Regions from separate parts of the Nocardiopsis sp. NPDC058631 genome, predicted to be linked through region 1. Evidence: riboswitches for the same ligand, from Rfam matches in the RefSeq annotation. Region 1 holds a riboswitch; the other holds the start of a gene.
What was found. A riboswitch is a leader RNA that binds a small molecule or an ion and turns the genes downstream of it on or off. The one in region 1 is predicted to bind glycine.
Positions count from the first base shown of each region.

Region 1 (7,651 bases):
GCCGGAGCGGTCGTCAGCACCAACGTCATCTGGGAGTCGCGCGGGCAGCGTTCGCTGTTCGGACCCCGGGGCGTGTCCGGGCTGATCAATGTCGAGATCACCCCCGAACTGGCGGTGCGGCTGGCCAACGCCTACGCCACCACCCTGAAGAAGGGCGCGCTCGTCACCACGTCCCGTGACGTGTCCCGGGCCGCCCGCACGCTCAAGCGCGCGGTGATCAGCGCGCTCACCGCCGCAGCCATCGACGTACGCGACCTGGAGGTGGTGCCGTTGCCCGTGGCGCGCTTCCACACCTCGCAGAGCGGGGTCAGCGGCGGTATCACGCTGCGCACCACCCCGGGCGACCCGGAGTCGGTGGACATCCTCTTCCTGGACGGGAGCGGAGCCGACCTGTCGCCGGCGGCCCAGCGCAAGCTCGACCGGGTCTTCTCCCGCGCCGAGTACCGCAGGGCCTTCCCCGGGGAGATCGGGGAGCTGACCTTCCCCTCGCGCGGGGTCGAGAACTACTCGCACGACCTGTTGCGCTCGGTCGACACCTCCGGGGTCGCCGAGGCCGGGCTCAAGGTGGTCGTGGACTGCGCGGGCGGCAGCGGATCGCTCATCCTGCCGTCCCTGCTGGGGCGGATCGGCGTCGACGTCCTCACGGTCAACAACCGGCTCGACGAGGCCTCTCCCACCGACACGGCCGCCAAGCAGAACCGCGACCTGGAGCGCCTGGGTGAGCTGGTGGCGGGGTCCGGAGCCGACTTCGGGGTGCGGTTCGACCCCGTGGCCGAGCGGCTGGCCATCGTGGACGGCCGGGGGGAACTGGTCGACAACGACCGCGCCCTGCTGGTCGTCCTGGAACTGGTCTGCGCCGAGCGCGGGGGCGGCACGGTGGCGCTCCCCGTCACCACCACCCGGGTCGCGGAGACGGTGGCCGCCGCGCACGGGGTCAAGGTCCACTGGACCGCGACCGCCACCGACGAACTCACCAAGGCGGTCCAGGGCCGTGGCGAGGACGTCATCCTGGCCGGTGACGGCAGGGGCGGGTTCGTCGTCCCGGAGTTCAGCCCGACCAGCGACGGCATCGCCGCTTTCGTGCGGCTGCTGGGCCTGGTGGCCAGGGACCGCCGGTCGCTGAGCCAGATCGACCGCGTGATCCCCCAGGCGCACCTCCTGCGCCGTTCGGTGCCCACCCCCTGGGCGGTCAAGGGGAGCGTCATGCGGTCCGTCGTGGAGGCGGCTGGAGACCGCCAGCTGGACACCACGGACGGCGTCAGGGTCCTTGAGTCCGACGGAAGCTGGGCCCTGGTCCTCCCGGACACGGCGGAGGCCGTGACCCATCTTTGGGCCGAAGGTCCTGACTCGGACACCGCGCACCGCCTGCTGGACGAGTGGGCGGCCGTGGTCGAGAGGGCTGAGGGCTGACCGTTGCGCCGCGCGGGTGTGGACGAGAAGGTCGTCCGCGCCCGCGCGGCGTGTTCGCCCGGAGGGAGTGGTCCGCTCCGTCCGGCGCGCTCGAAAGTGCGTTTAAGGGATAAATTGGACATATCAGCAGGTCATAGCGGGCCAATGGTGTCGGTGCGAATCAGTGGGGGTTCGGCGAGAACCAAACCCCCCGGACAGGCATCAGCATCAGGACAGGTGTTTCACTGTCCCGAGGTCGGTCACACGCGGAGACGGCGCCCCAGGCACCGGGTCCGCAGTTCTTCGCACCGCGTGCGCGGTCGGGGCGTCCACGGCAGGCCGAGGAGGAGCGAAACCCTGCCTGGACAGGGATATGGTTTAAAGTCGAGTGTTCCCTGGAGCGCCGCGTCGCCCACCGGGCCGGGTATCCCGGCAACGGCGGACACCCTGACCGGGGGTGACAAGGAGTACGACACGGGGGATGAGACCTAGCGACCGACCGTGTGAGGCGCACCGCTGCCGCGACAGTGGACCGCCTCGCCACGTGCCGGACGGTGTGTGGACCAGGTGTCCGCGCGGTGTCCGGAACGTGTCACCGATCAGCCGAATCAAGCACCGCCCCGTGCGGTAGGAGGCCGAGCCGACCTATGTCGAGCGTTTACTGCACGCAGTGCGGTCACGCCGTTGCGGATGATGCCCGTTTCTGCTCCCACTGCGGAACCCCCGTCCGCAGGGCCGAACAGCAGGGACCCCGACCCGGTTCGGGTGGGGACTCCGCCGGAGACGTCACGTCCACCATCTCCATCTCCGGGATACAGGCCCTGGAGGAGGAGGAGCCCGGCGACGAGCTGAGCGGCGACGACCCGGCCAACGCGGACGCCCTGCCTCCGGGCACGGCGCTGCTCGTGGTCAGGCGTGGCCCCAACGCGGGAAGCCGTTTCCTGTTGGACAGCGATGTGACCACCGCCGGACGGCATCCCAACAGTGACATCTTCCTTGACGACGTCACCGTGTCCCGGCGCCACGTGGAGTTCTTCCGCCGTGGCGACGGGTTCGGGGTCCGTGACGTGGGCAGCCTCAACGGCACCTACGTGAACCGGGAACCGGTCGACGAGGCCCAGCTCGGCGGCGGGGACGAGATCCAGATCGGCAAGTTCCGCATGGTTCTGCTGACCAAACCGCGCCGTTGAGGGGCCGCTGACCACGGGTGACGGCGGCGGGTGGGTCGATGAGGTTTGCGGCCCCCCGCCGCCGGACAGCTTTGTAACGAAGGGTGCCGATTTCGCCTTGGGGTCCCGAACCCGGGCGGGCAGGGACGAGCGCCCATCCGGTGTGACGACGCGTGGGACGGAGCCGCTGTGAAGCACATGGAGGTCGTCGGCGTCCGGGTTGAGATGCCCTCGAACCAGCCGATAGTCCTGCTCAAGGAGACCGAGGGAGATCGTTACCTGCCGATCTGGATCGGCGGCGTGGAGGCGACCGCCATCGCGCTGGCGCAACAGGGCGTCGCTCCGGCGAGACCGCTCACCCATGATCTGTTCCGGGACGTCCTGGACGCCCTGGACACCGGCCTCACCACGGTGAACATCACCGGCCTGAGCGACGGCATCTTCTACGCCGAGCTGGTCTTCAGCAACGGTGTGGAGGTCAGTGCCCGGCCCTCCGACTCCATCGCCCTCGCGTTACGGACGGGCGCGCCCATCTACGCCCACGAGGACGTGATCGCCGAGGCGGGCATGCCGATCCCGGACGAGCAGGAGGATCAGGTCGAGGCGTTCCGGGAGTTCCTGGACAACATCTCGCCCGAGGACTTCGGCAGGAAGGCCGAGTAGGCACAACCTCCTCGGGCCCGTGCGCCCCACGGGCCCCACGAGCGTGACGTCAGCGTGGAAGCCAGAAGTGACATGGCTGCGACCTGCGGCTTTGTTCATCGCGCCGGTGATAGATTGGGCTGAGGGAGTGGTCGAAGCTGTCAGGGCCCAAACCCGTGCGGGCGCAGGGTGCGCCACCGGGGCGGTTCCGGGAACCCAACGGTGCGCGCACTTGGCGACGCGCCGGGTGCTGTCGTTGACGCTGCCGTTCGGTCGTCCTACCGTCAGTGCAGTGGAACCCACGGCGCACCCATTCCCTGAGTGGACATCCCCTGTCGAGGCCGCCGTGGGACGAGAGGCCGGAGGTCGGCGTGGCGGTAGCGAGCGGCAAGCGGAATCCCCATGACAGGCGGTCCGCGCTGCGGCTAGCGGGGCAGCAGGGCCTACTGTGCGAAGAGGACGTGGTGGCGCGGCCTATGGACGTCGGGTATCGGGGCCCCGCGGCGTGTACCGCCGCAGGGATCACCTACCGTCAGCTCGACTACTGGGCGAGAACCGGCCTGGTGGAACCGAGCGTGCGTACCGGAGCCCAGAACGCCCCCCTGTACAGCCTTCCCGACATCCTGTTGCTGAAGGTGGCCAAACGGCTGCTGGACACGGGCATCTCGTTGCAGCAGATCCGGACCGCGGTCGACCACCTGCGCGGGCGTCCCACCCCCGACCTGGCCCGCATCACCCTCATGAGCGACGGCGTCAGCGTCTACGAGTGCACCTCCCCCGAGGAGGTCGTGGACCTCATGCAGCGAGGACAGGGTATGTTCGGCCTGGCGCTGGCCAACGTGTGGCGCGAGCTGGAAGAGGCGCTGGGTGTGGTTTCCGACGAGGAGCGGACCGAGCTGCCCTCCGCGCCCCCGCCCGTGGACGAACTCGCCAGGCGGCGCAGGGAGCGCCGGACCGGCTGACCCCGGATCGTCCGCCTCACCCCCGCAAGTGTGAACGGGTGACGGCCCGTGCGCTGTTCGCGGTTTCCGCCGTACCCCGGGGAGGGGACGTCGACTCGCGGAGGCCGTCGAGAGGGCCGGGGCGAGCGAGGCCGCGGTTTCCGGGCTCCTCGACACCAGGGTCCCGCATCTCCTCCTGCCCACGTGGAACGGCCCCTGCCGCCCTCGGGGACGGACGCCCCACGCAGATCCTGGGGGTGCGGGAGCGACCGGCGGGCCCGGTCCTGCCCGAGCGGCGCGGGCCGGTGGAGTCCCCACGGCCGGGACGGGGCGACCGGGTCGCGTCCGCGCCCCGTGTGGCGCCGCACACTGGTTCGGTGAAACGCGCGGGCGGACTCGGCTCCGACAGCGGCCATCGAGTACGGTCATACTCACAACAGGGATGAAAAGCGACATTCGCCCTGTCCCCACATGTACATAGCGTCAACAGGCTGTCAATACCGCGCGGGAGAGACCCCGACAGGGGCGCCGACGGGGCAATACTCCCCAGTAACCTCTCAGGCACCACGGACCGCGCGGAGGAGGCCGCTCTGAAGCCTGGCACGCCCGTGCCCGGTGACAGAGGGGGAGACCGTGAGGAACACCGCCGAACCGAATCGGCCCTGTCACCAGGAGGTCTCCGTGCCTGACCAGCCCGTGAACAACCCCGGCGAACCCGCCAGGGTGTTCGCCGACCGCCACATCGGCCCCACCCCGGCCGAGACCCAGGAAATGCTCAAGGCGGTCGGCTACGGCTCCACCGCCGAGCTCATGGCGGCGGCCGTACCGGAGTCCATCCTCACCGGGCCGGGCCGCAGCGCCCCGCTGGACCTGCCCGAGGCGATCGGGGAGGCCGAGGCGCTGGCCGAGCTCCGCGACCTCGCCGCGCGCAACGACGTGCACACCTCCCTGCTCGGCCAGGGGTACTACGACACCTTCACCCCGCCGGTGATCCTCCGCAACATCATGGAGAACCCGGCCTGGTACACGGCCTACACGCCCTACCAGCCCGAGATCTCCCAGGGCCGCCTGGAGGCCCTGCTCAACTTCCAGACCATGGTCTGCGACCTGACCGGCCTGCCGGTCTCCGGGGCGTCCCTCCTGGACGAGTCCACCGCCGCGGCCGAGGCCATGACCCTCGCCCGCCGGGCCTCCAAGAGCAGGGCCGACGTCTTCGTCGTCGACGCCGACGTCTTCCCGCAGACCCTCCAGGTCCTGCGCACCCGGGCCGAACCCCTCGGCATCGAGGTCGTCGTCGCCGACCTGTCGCAGGGCCTGCCCGAGGGCGAGGCCTTCGGTGTCCTGGTGCAGTACCCCGCCTCCAGCGGCGCGGTGAGGGACCCGGCAGCGGTCATCTCCGCCGCCCACGAGCGCGGGGCGCTCGCCGTGGTGGCCGCCGACATCCTCGCCCTGACCCTGCTGCGCAGCCCGGGCGACCTCGGCGCCGACATCGCGGTCGGATCCACCCAGCGCTTCGGTGTCCCGCTCGGCTTCGGCGGCCCGCACGCCGGCTACATGGCCGTGGGGGAGAAACTGCGCCGACAGCTGCCCGGCCGCCTGGTGGGCGTCTCGGTGGACAACGCGGGCAAGCCCGCCTACCGGCTCGCCCTCCAGACCCGCGAACAGCACATCCGACGCGAGAAGGCCACCAGCAACATCTGTACCGCGCAGGTGCTGCTCGCCGTCATGGCCGGTATGTACGCCGTCTACCACGGCCCCGACGGCCTGCGCGCGATCGCGCGCCAGGTGCACACCCGCACCGCGGCCCTGGCCGACGCCCTCGGCGAGCGCGGGTTCGAGATCGTCCACTCCGCCTACTTCGACACCCTGCGCGTGCGCGTGCCCAGCGCTGCCGGCGTCGTGGAGACCGCTCTGGAGGCCGGGTACAACCTCCTGCCCGTCGACCAGTACACGGTCGGTGTGAGCGTGGACGAGACCACCTCGGAGGCGGACCTCGAAGCGGTGCTCGCGGCCTTCGGCGGGACCGAGCGAGGCACATCCAAGGCGCGCCTGGCAGTGGACCGTGCCGCCGGGCGCCTGCCCGCCGGGCTGTCCCGGGAGACCGACTACCTCTCCCACCCGGTGTTCAACACCCACCGGAGCGAGACCTCCCTGCTGCGCTACATGCGCCGCCTGTCCGACCGGGACCTGGCTCTGGACCGCACGATGATCCCGCTGGGCTCGTGCACCATGAAACTCAACGCGACCACGGAGATGGAGCCCGTCACCTGGCCGGAGTTCGCGGGCCTGCACCCCTTCGCGCCGCTCGACCAGGCGGTCGGGAGCATGACCGTGATCCGCGACCTGGAGTCCTGGCTGGCCGAGGTCACCGGCTACGACACCGTGTCCCTCCAGCCCAACGCCGGGTCCCAGGGCGAGTTCGCCGGACTGCTCGCCATCCGGGGCTACCACCGCTCGCGGGGTGAGGCCCACCGCGACGTCTGCCTCATCCCCAGTTCCGCGCACGGCACCAACGCGGCCAGCGCCGTGATGGCGGGCATGCGCGTGGCCGTCGTGGCCTGTGACGACAACGGCAACGTCGACCTGGACGACCTGCGCGCCAAGACCGTCCAGCACGCGGACGACCTGGCCGCCATCATGGTCACCTACCCGTCCACGCACGGCGTGTACGAGGACACGATCACCGAGGTGTGCCGCCTGGTCCACGAGGCCGGCGGCCAGGTGTACGTCGACGGCGCCAACCTGAACGCGCTCCTGGGCTGGGCCAAGCCGGGCGAGTTCGGCGCCGACGTCAGCCACCTGAACCTGCACAAGACGTTCTGCATCCCGCACGGCGGAGGCGGGCCCGGCGTGGGCCCGGTCGCGGTCCGCTCGCACCTGGCCGGCTTCCTGCCCAACCACCCGTCCCAGTCCGAGGCGGGTCCGCACACGGGCGTGGGGCCGGTGTCGGCCGCTCCGTTCGGGTCGGCGGGCATCCTGCCGATCTCCTGGGCGTACGTCCGGATGATGGGCGAGGAGGGTCTGCGCTCCGCCACCGAGGTCGCGGTCCTGTCCGCGAACTACCTGGCCAAGCGGCTGGAGCCGTACTTCCCGGTCCTCTACACGGGCGAGGGGGGCCTGGTGGCGCACGAGTGCGTCATCGACATCCGCCCGCTCCAGAAGGCGAGCGGGATCAGCAACGAGGACGTGGCCAAGCGGCTGATGGACTACGGGTTCCACGCCCCCACGATGTCCTTCCCGGTCAACGGCACCCTGATGGTGGAGCCGACCGAGAGCGAGAACCTCGCCGAGCTGGAGCGGTTCGTGGAGGCGATGATCGCGATCCGCGCCGAGATCGACCTGGTGGCCGCGGGGGAGTGGGACGCCGAGGACAACCCCCTGCGCAACGCCCCGCACACGGCCGAGGCGGTGACCGCCGACGAGTGGAAGCACGGCTACACGCGTGCCGAGGCGGTGTACCCGCTTCCGTCGCTGCGCACGGACAAGTACTGGCCGCCGGTCGGTCGGATC
Region 1 covers NZ_JBHXQY010000017.1:50,795-58,445, reverse strand. The annotation lists gene ACFWTE_RS08710 (sugar phosphate nucleotidyltransferase) at 1-1,410, shown strand, start outside; gene ACFWTE_RS08705 (FHA domain-containing protein) at 2,037-2,579, shown strand; gene ACFWTE_RS08700 (bifunctional nuclease family protein) at 2,748-3,221, shown strand; gene ACFWTE_RS08695 (MerR family transcriptional regulator) at 3,677-4,162, shown strand; glycine riboswitch at 4,637-4,725, shown strand; gene gcvP (aminomethyl-transferring glycine dehydrogenase) at 4,823-7,651, shown strand, end outside.

Region 2 (7,651 bases), on a different contig from region 1:
CATGGCGATCTCCGCGGCGTTCTCCACCTGCGCGGGGGTGCCGCCCAGCACCTCGGCCAGACCGGCGGCGGCCATCGAGGAGGCCGACCCCACCTCGCCCTGGCAGCCCACCTCCGCGCCCGAGATCGAGGCGTTCTGCTTGAACAGGATGCCGATCGCCGCGGCGGTGAGCAGGAAGCGCACCACGCCCTCGTCGCCGGCTCCGGGGCTGAAGTGCAGGTAGTAGTGCAGCACCGCCGGGACGATGCCCGCGGCACCGTTGGTCGGCGCCGTCACCACGCGCCCGCCCGCCGCGTTCTCCTCGTTGACGGCCAGGGCGTACAGGGTGATCCAGTCGCTGCCGCGCATCGGGTCGGGGTCCACCCCGGTCGGTGCCAACAGGCCGGACTCGTCGCAATTGCCGCCCAGCTGCCGGTACAGGCGGTGCGCCCGGCGCGGCACCTTCAGGCCGCCGGGCAGGCTGCCCTCGGTCGTCACCCCCCGGCGCACGCTCTGGCGCATCGCGGTCCAGATGACCAGGAGTTCGGCGCGGATCTGCTCCGGGGTGCGCCCGAACGCCTGCTCGTTGGCGAGCATCACCGCGCTGATCGACTTGCCGGTGTCGGCACAGATCTCCAGCAGTTCCTCGGCGCTGTCGAACGGGTGCGGGACGACGGTGACGTCCGGTGTGATCCGGTCGGCCCCCGCGGCACGCTCGTCCACGACGAAACCGCCGCCGACCGAGTAGTACACCTTCGCGGCGAGTTCGGCGCCCCGGGAGTCCAGTGCCACGAAACGCATCCCGTTCGGATGGTCGGGCAGGTTCTCCCTACGGCGGAAGTCCACGTCGACGGCCGGATCGAAGGCCACACGCGGCCCGTCCGGGCCGCCCAGGAACAGGGCCCCCTCGTCCCGCACCTTCTGGACGAGCGCGGGCACCGCGTCCACGTCCACGTGCTCGGGTGTGTGCCCCAGCAGTCCCAGCACCACGGCGGTGTCGCTTCCGTGCCCCTTGCCGGTGAGCGCCAAGGACCCGTACAGCTCGGCTCGGACGCGGGCCACGCCGTCGTCCAGGCCCGCCTCGCGCAGTCCGGCCACGAACGTGCGTGCCGCCTTCATCGGGCCGACCGTGTGCGAACTGGACGGTCCGATACCGATCTTGAACAGGTCGAACGCGCTGATGGCCATGGCTGTCCTCCTCATTGAGTACAGGGCCGGGAAAACGCCGTGCGGGGCGCGGAGCCCCGCACGGCGGGGCTCTACAGGTTGGGGTAGAGCGGGTACTTGGCGGTCAGCGCCTGGACCCGGCCGCGCAGTGCGGCCGCGTCGAACTCCGGCTTGAGCGCCTCGGCGATGACGTCGGCGACCTCGGCGAAGTCCTCGTCGCCGAGACCGCGCGTGGCCAGGGCCGGGGTACCGATCCGCAGCCCGGAGGTGACCATGGGCGGACGCGGGTCGTTGGGCACCGCGTTGCGGTTGACCGTGATCCCGATGCCGTGCAGGCGGTCCTCCGCCTCCTGGCCGTTGAGCTGGGAGTTCACCAGGTCCACCAGGACCAGGTGCACGTCCGTGCCCCCGGAGGCGACCTTGACGCCGACCTCGGCCATGTCCGGCCGGGTCAGGCGCTCGGCGAGCAGGCGCGCACCGCTGACGGTGCGGCGCTGGCGCTCGGCGAACTCCTCGCCCGCGGCCACCTTGAACGAGACCGCCTTGGCGGCGATCACGTGTTCCAGCGGCCCGCCCTGCATACCGGGGAACACCGCGGAGTTGATCTTCTTGGCGTACTCGGCCTTGGTGAGGATCATGCCGCCGCGCGGGCCGCCGAGCGTCTTGTGCGTGGTGGTGGTGACCACGTCGGCGAACGGCACCGGGTTGGGGTGCAGTCCGGCCGCGACCAGGCCCGCGAAGTGCGCCATGTCCACCATCAGCAGAGCGCCGACGGAGTCCGCGATCTCCCGGAAACGGGCGAAGTCCAGCTGGCGCGGGTACGCCGACCAGCCCGCGACGATCATCTTCGGCTGGTGCTCCTTGGCGAGCGCCTCGACCTCGTCGTAGTCGACGGTGCCGTCCTCGTCGCGCACGTGGTAGGCCACCGCGTCGAGGATCTTGCCGGAGTAGTTGATCCGCATGCCGTGGGTCAGGTGGCCGCCGTGGGCCAGGTCCAGTCCCAGGATGGTGTCGCCCGGCTTGAGCAGCGCGAAGTACACGGCCGTGTTGGCCTGCGCGCCCGAGTGCGGCTGCACGTTCGCGTGCTCGGCACCGAACAGCGCCTTGGCGCGGTCGATGGCGAGCTGCTCCACGACGTCGACGTGCTCGCACCCGCCGTAGTAGCGGCGGCCCGGGTAGCCCTCGGCGTACTTGTTGGTCAGGACGGTGCCCTGGGCCTCGATCACCGCCTGGGGTGCGAAGTTCTCCGAGGCGATCATCTCCAGGGTGTCGCGCTGGCGGGCCAGCTCCGCGTCGACCGCGGCCGACACCTCGGGGTCCAGTTCGCTCAGGGTCTGGTTGAGCGTGTTGTCAGTAGCCATCGGGGGCCTACTCCTCGCCTTCGGTCAGCTTCGTGTACTCCTCGGCGGAGAGCAGTCCGGAGGGTTCCTCGGTGATCCGGGCCCTGAACAGCCAACCGCCTTCGAAGGGGGCGGAGTTGACCGTCTCGGGTGCGTCCGCGAGGGACTCGTTGACCTCGACGACCTCGCCGCTGACCGGTGAGTAGATGTCGCTGACGGACTTGGTGGACTCCACCTCTCCGCTCGGCTCACCGGCGGTCACCTCGCCGCCCACCTCGGGCAGCTCGACGTAGACGATGTCGCCCAGGGCCTCGGCGGCGAACGACGTGATGCCGACGGTGGCGATCCCGTCCTCGACCACGACCCACTCGTGTTTGGCCGTGTAACCCAGCTCCGTGGGAACGCTCACTTCAACTCTCCTTGGAGGTGTTCCATTTTCCTGCCGTGCGCCCGTACGGCTGCCCGGCCCGGCCTACGCCCGGTCACGCCCCGTGTGTGCCGGTCCCCGGTCCGGGGATCCCGCCGCGCGGGGCGTACGGGCCTTCGGGGTGTGAAGGCCCCTGCTTCTACGACTGCCGCTTGTAGAACGGCAGTTCGACCACGTCGACGTCCTCGCCCCTGCCTCGCACGTCCACGGTGAACGCGCCGGCCGAGGTGTCGAGGTCGCCGTCCACGTAGGCCATGGCGATGGGACGGCCCAGGGTGGGGGAGGGCGCGCCACTGGTGAGTGTTCCGACGGTCACGCCGTCGCGGAGGACGTCCTGGCCCTTGCGCAGCGGGCGGCGCCCGCGCGCGACGAGGCCGATGAGGCGGCGGGGGCGGGAGGTGCGGGAAGCCTCCTCCAGGGCCGTGCGGCCCACGAAGTCGCCGTCCTTGTCGAACTTGACCACGCGGCCCAGCCCGGCGTCGAAGGGGGTGAGCCCGTCGTTGAGCTCCTGCCCGTACAGGGGCATCCCGGCCTCCATGCGCAGGGTGTCGCGGGCCGACAGCCCGGCCGGGACGAGCCCGTGCCGCTCGCCCTCGGCCATGAGGGCGTCCCAGACCTGGGGTGCCTTCTCGGCGGGCCGGACGAAGATCTCGAAACCGTCCTCGCCCGTGTAGCCGGTGCGGGCGAGCAGGACGGGCAGGCCGGCGACGGTGTGCTCGTAGCCCGCGTAGTAGCGGATGTCGTCCAGGTTCGCGTCGGTGAGCGGAGCCAGGATCTCGACGGCGCGCGGCCCCTGGACCGCGATCAGCGCGTGGTCGGCGGACTCGTCCGCGACCTCGACGTCGAAGCCCTCGGCGCGTTCGGCCAACGCGGCGGAGACCACGGGCACGTTGGCGGCGTTGGCCACGACGAGGTACTCCTCCTCGCCCAGCCTGTAGACGATGAGGTCGTCCAGGACGCCGCCCCCGGCGTTGGTGATCATGGTGTAGCGGGCACGGCCGACCTTGACCTTGGACAGGTGGCCGACCAGGGCGAAGTCGAGGGCCTCGGCGGCCTGCGGGCCTGTGAGGCGGATCTCGCCCATGTGGGAGAGGTCGAAGAGCCCGGCGGCCTCGCGGACCGCCTTGTGCTCGGCGGTCTCGCTGCCGTAGCGCAGCGGCATGAGCCATCCGGCGAAGTCGACCAGCGTGGCTCCGGCCTTCTCGTGGACCTCGCGGAGCGCTGTGGCGCGCGGCGCTGATGCGGGATCTGACATGGGCACTCCCGAGAGGATGGGCGTCGTGTCGTGCAGAGGCGTTGCCATCCTCCCCCTCTGTCATCTGTGCCTGAGAGCTTCACCGCGCGCTCGGCGTGGCTTGCACCTTCGGCGAGGGACACCGGTCCCTGCTTTCCAGAGTGGTCTCGCCCGTACGGTCCGCTGTGCCTGAGAGGTTGTCTTGGGGAGGGATTGCTCCTTCGGCGGCCCGCGATGGATACGCGGGCACTCTCCCGTACGGGGTCAGCAACACGTTCAGACTAGCAGCGGGCGAACACGGCACCCAAGAGAGCCCGTGCCGGGGGCGGGCCCCGGTACCGCGGTGCCGGGCGGCGGAGGAGCCGTGGCCCGGGCGCGGGCACTCCGGCCAAACCCTTCGCGTCGGGGAGCACCGCGGGTTAGCGTGAACCGGGAACGGGCTTCCTGCGTGGGAGGGATGACGGGTGCGAACCGACGGGCACGGGATCCGGACGACGGGCCGACCGCGGGAGACGGAGGATCCGGTGGCGCGGGTGAGGTCGCGGCGGACCGGCGCGGCGCTGCTCGCCGCCGGGTGCGCCCTCACCCTGACCGCCGGGACCGCGTGCGCGCAGGGCGGCGACGGTGGGACGGGGGCGCCGGACGAGGGCCTGGCGGGGGCGCGACCGCCGCAGCAGCGCGGCGACGTGGCCACGGTGGAGCGGGAGGACCTGGAGTCGGTGTTCGCCGAGGCGGGTGTGGAGGGCACGTTCGTCCTCCACGACACCCGGGCCAGGGAGTCGACGCTGGTCGGGGCGGAGGCCGCCCACGTGCGCGCGGTACCCGCGTCCACGTTCAAGATGGCCAACACCCTGATCGGGCTGGAGACGGGGGCGGTGTCGGGCCTGGACGAGGTGCTGCCCTACGGCGGGGAACCGCAGCGCGTCCAGGCGTGGGAACAGGACATGTCCCTGCGGGAGGCCTTCCCCGCCTCGAACGTCCCGGTCTACCAGGAGCTGGCCCGCAGGGTGGGGCACGAGCGGATGGCGGCCTGGGTGGACCGGTTCGAGTACGGCAACCGCGACGTCGGCGGGGAGGACGTGCGGGACCGGTTCTGGCTGGAGGGCCCGTTGGAGATCTCCGCCGTGGAGCAGACCGAGTTCCTGGCCTCGTTGGCCCGCGCCGAGCTGCCGGTCGACGCGGCGCACCAGGAGGCGCTGCGTGAGATCGCCCTCGTGGAGGAGGGCGACGGCCACACCCTCTACGCCAAGAGCGGCTGGGCGGGGGACGTCGACCCCGCCCACGGCTGGTGGGTCGGCTGGGTGGAGCGCGGTGAGGACCTGTACACCTTCGCCCTGCGCCTTGAGATGGACGGGGACGCCGACGCCGAGCTGCGCGAACCCCTGGCCCGTGAGCTGTTGGTGGAGTTCGGCGCGCTTCCCGGGGAGGCGGCGGGGGACTGACCCCGGGCGGCGCCCCGACCGGCCCCGCAGACCTGGGCGGGCGGGGCCGGTCGGGCGGGTGTGTCAGGCGGTGTTCTTGCGGCGCTGCCGCACGGCCTCGGCGAGCTGGGTCAGCACCTCGCCGGTGGTCTCCCACCCCATGCACTTGTCGGTGATCGACTGGCCGTAGGTCAGCTCCGCCGGGTCGCCGAGCTTCTGGGCGCCCTCGACGATGAAGCTCTCCAGCATGACGCCGATGATGCCCTTCTGGCCGTCGGCGACCTGGGCCGCGATCGCGGCGGCCACGCCGGCCTGGCGCTTGTGGTCCTTGCCGCTGTTCGCGTGGCTGGCGTCGATCATGAGGCGGCGGGGCAGGCCCGCGTTCTCGATGGTGTCGAGGGCGGCGCCGACCGGCTCGGCGTCGAAGTTGGGGCCGCTGCGACCGCCGCGCAGGATCACGTGGCAGTCCGGGTTGCCCTCGGTGACGACGACCGAGCCGGCCCCGGCCGGGTCGACGCCGAAGAAGGTGTGCGAGGCGGAGGCCGCCCCGACCGCGTCCACGGCGACCTGCACGTCCCCGTCCGTGCCGTTCTTGAAGCCGACCGGGGTGCTCAGGCCGCTGCTGAGCTGGCGGTGCACCTGGCTCTCCGTCGTGCGGGCGCCGATGGCGCCCCAGGAGACCACGTCGGCGATGTACTGAGGGGTGATCGGGTCGAGGAACTCGGTTCCGGCGGGCAGGCCGAGGGAGTTGATGTCGAGGAGCAGCTTGCGGGCGAGGCGCAGACCGTGGTGGACGTCGTAGGTGTCGTCCAGGTGGGGGTCGTTGATGAGGCCCTTCCAACCGACGGTGGTACGCGGCTTCTCGAAGTACACGCGCATCACCACGCACAGCTCCTCGCGCAGCGACGGCACCAGCTGGGCCAGCCGTCGGGCGTAGTCCATGGCGGACTCGGGGTCGTGCACCGAGCAGGGTCCCACGACGACCAGGAGCCGGTCGTCGTCGCCGTCCAGCACCCCCTTGACCTCGGTACGCGAGTCCTCCACCAGAGCGCTGCGCTCGGGGCCCAGCGGGAGTTCGGCGAGCAGGTCCTGGGGGGCGATGAGCGGCGTGTAGCTTGCCACCCGTGTGTCGTTCGTGCTCGGCATCGTGTAGTTCCCCTTGGTCCCGTCTGTCCTTGTGTCGCACTGACTGTCGCGCTGTCGCCACGAAGACACTAGCGCGGCCGTGTGTGCGGGGCGGTGCCACCCCGAAGGGCCGACGCGGGTCACAGGATGGGAAACACCACACCGGCCGAAGGGGGGCATGGGCGTCTCGGAACGTGAGACGTCATTTCCGTGGAGAGCCGCGGCAACGGCGAACGGAGCCGGTCGGAACCGCCCGCGGACCCCGAGCGGTCAACCCTTCGGGTCCGGGAGGTCCTCCTCCCAGAACTCGTGGGGGTTGCGCGTACCGTCGGTGACCGCACCGCGCTCGGACTCGGCCGTGCGCAGCTGTACACGTCGGATCTTACCGGACACGGTCTTGGGCAGCTCGGCGAACTCCAGGCGGCGGACCCTCTTGTACGGCGACAGCCGCGCACGCGCGTGGGCCAGGACGGCCCGTGCGGTGTCCGCGTCGGGCGGCACCCCCTCGGCCAGGGTCACGTACGCCTTGGCGACCGACAGGCGCAGCGGGTCGGGCGAGGGCACCACCGCAGCCTCGGCCACGTACGCGTGCTCGATCAGGACGCTTTCGAGCTCGAAGGGTGAGATGCGGTAGTCCGAGGCCTTGAAAACGTCGTCGATCCGACCGATGTAGGTGATGTGGCCGGTCGAGTCCCGGCTCGCGATGTCACCGGTGCGGTAGCGCCCCCGGCGGGTCAGTTCGCGGGTGCGGTCGGGGTTGTCGGTGTACCCCTTCATCACCCCGACGGGGTTCTGGGTCATGTCCACGCAGATCTGCCCGGTGTCGGACAGTTCGTCGGTGGCCGGGTCGGCCAGCACGATGTCGTAGCCGGGCATGGGACGCCCCATGGACCCGGGGCGGACCTCCTGGCCCGGCCCGTTGCCGATGATCAGTGTCGTCTCGGTCTGGCCGAACCCG
Region 2 covers NZ_JBHXQY010000038.1:29,998-37,648, reverse strand. The annotation lists gene ACFWTE_RS14805 (L-serine ammonia-lyase) at 1-1,167, opposite strand, end outside; gene glyA (serine hydroxymethyltransferase) at 1,239-2,507, opposite strand; gene gcvH (glycine cleavage system protein GcvH) at 2,515-2,895, opposite strand; gene gcvT (glycine cleavage system aminomethyltransferase GcvT) at 3,053-4,168, opposite strand; glycine riboswitch at 4,314-4,414, opposite strand; gene blaOXA (class D beta-lactamase) at 4,672-5,589, shown strand; gene ACFWTE_RS14780 (3-deoxy-7-phosphoheptulonate synthase) at 5,653-6,714, opposite strand; gene ACFWTE_RS14775 (AMP-binding protein) at 6,964-7,651, opposite strand, start outside.
Region 2: it holds a riboswitch for glycine, as region 1 does, so the genes downstream of both, gcvT (glycine cleavage system aminomethyltransferase GcvT) here and gcvP (aminomethyl-transferring glycine dehydrogenase) in region 1, are expected to answer to the same signal.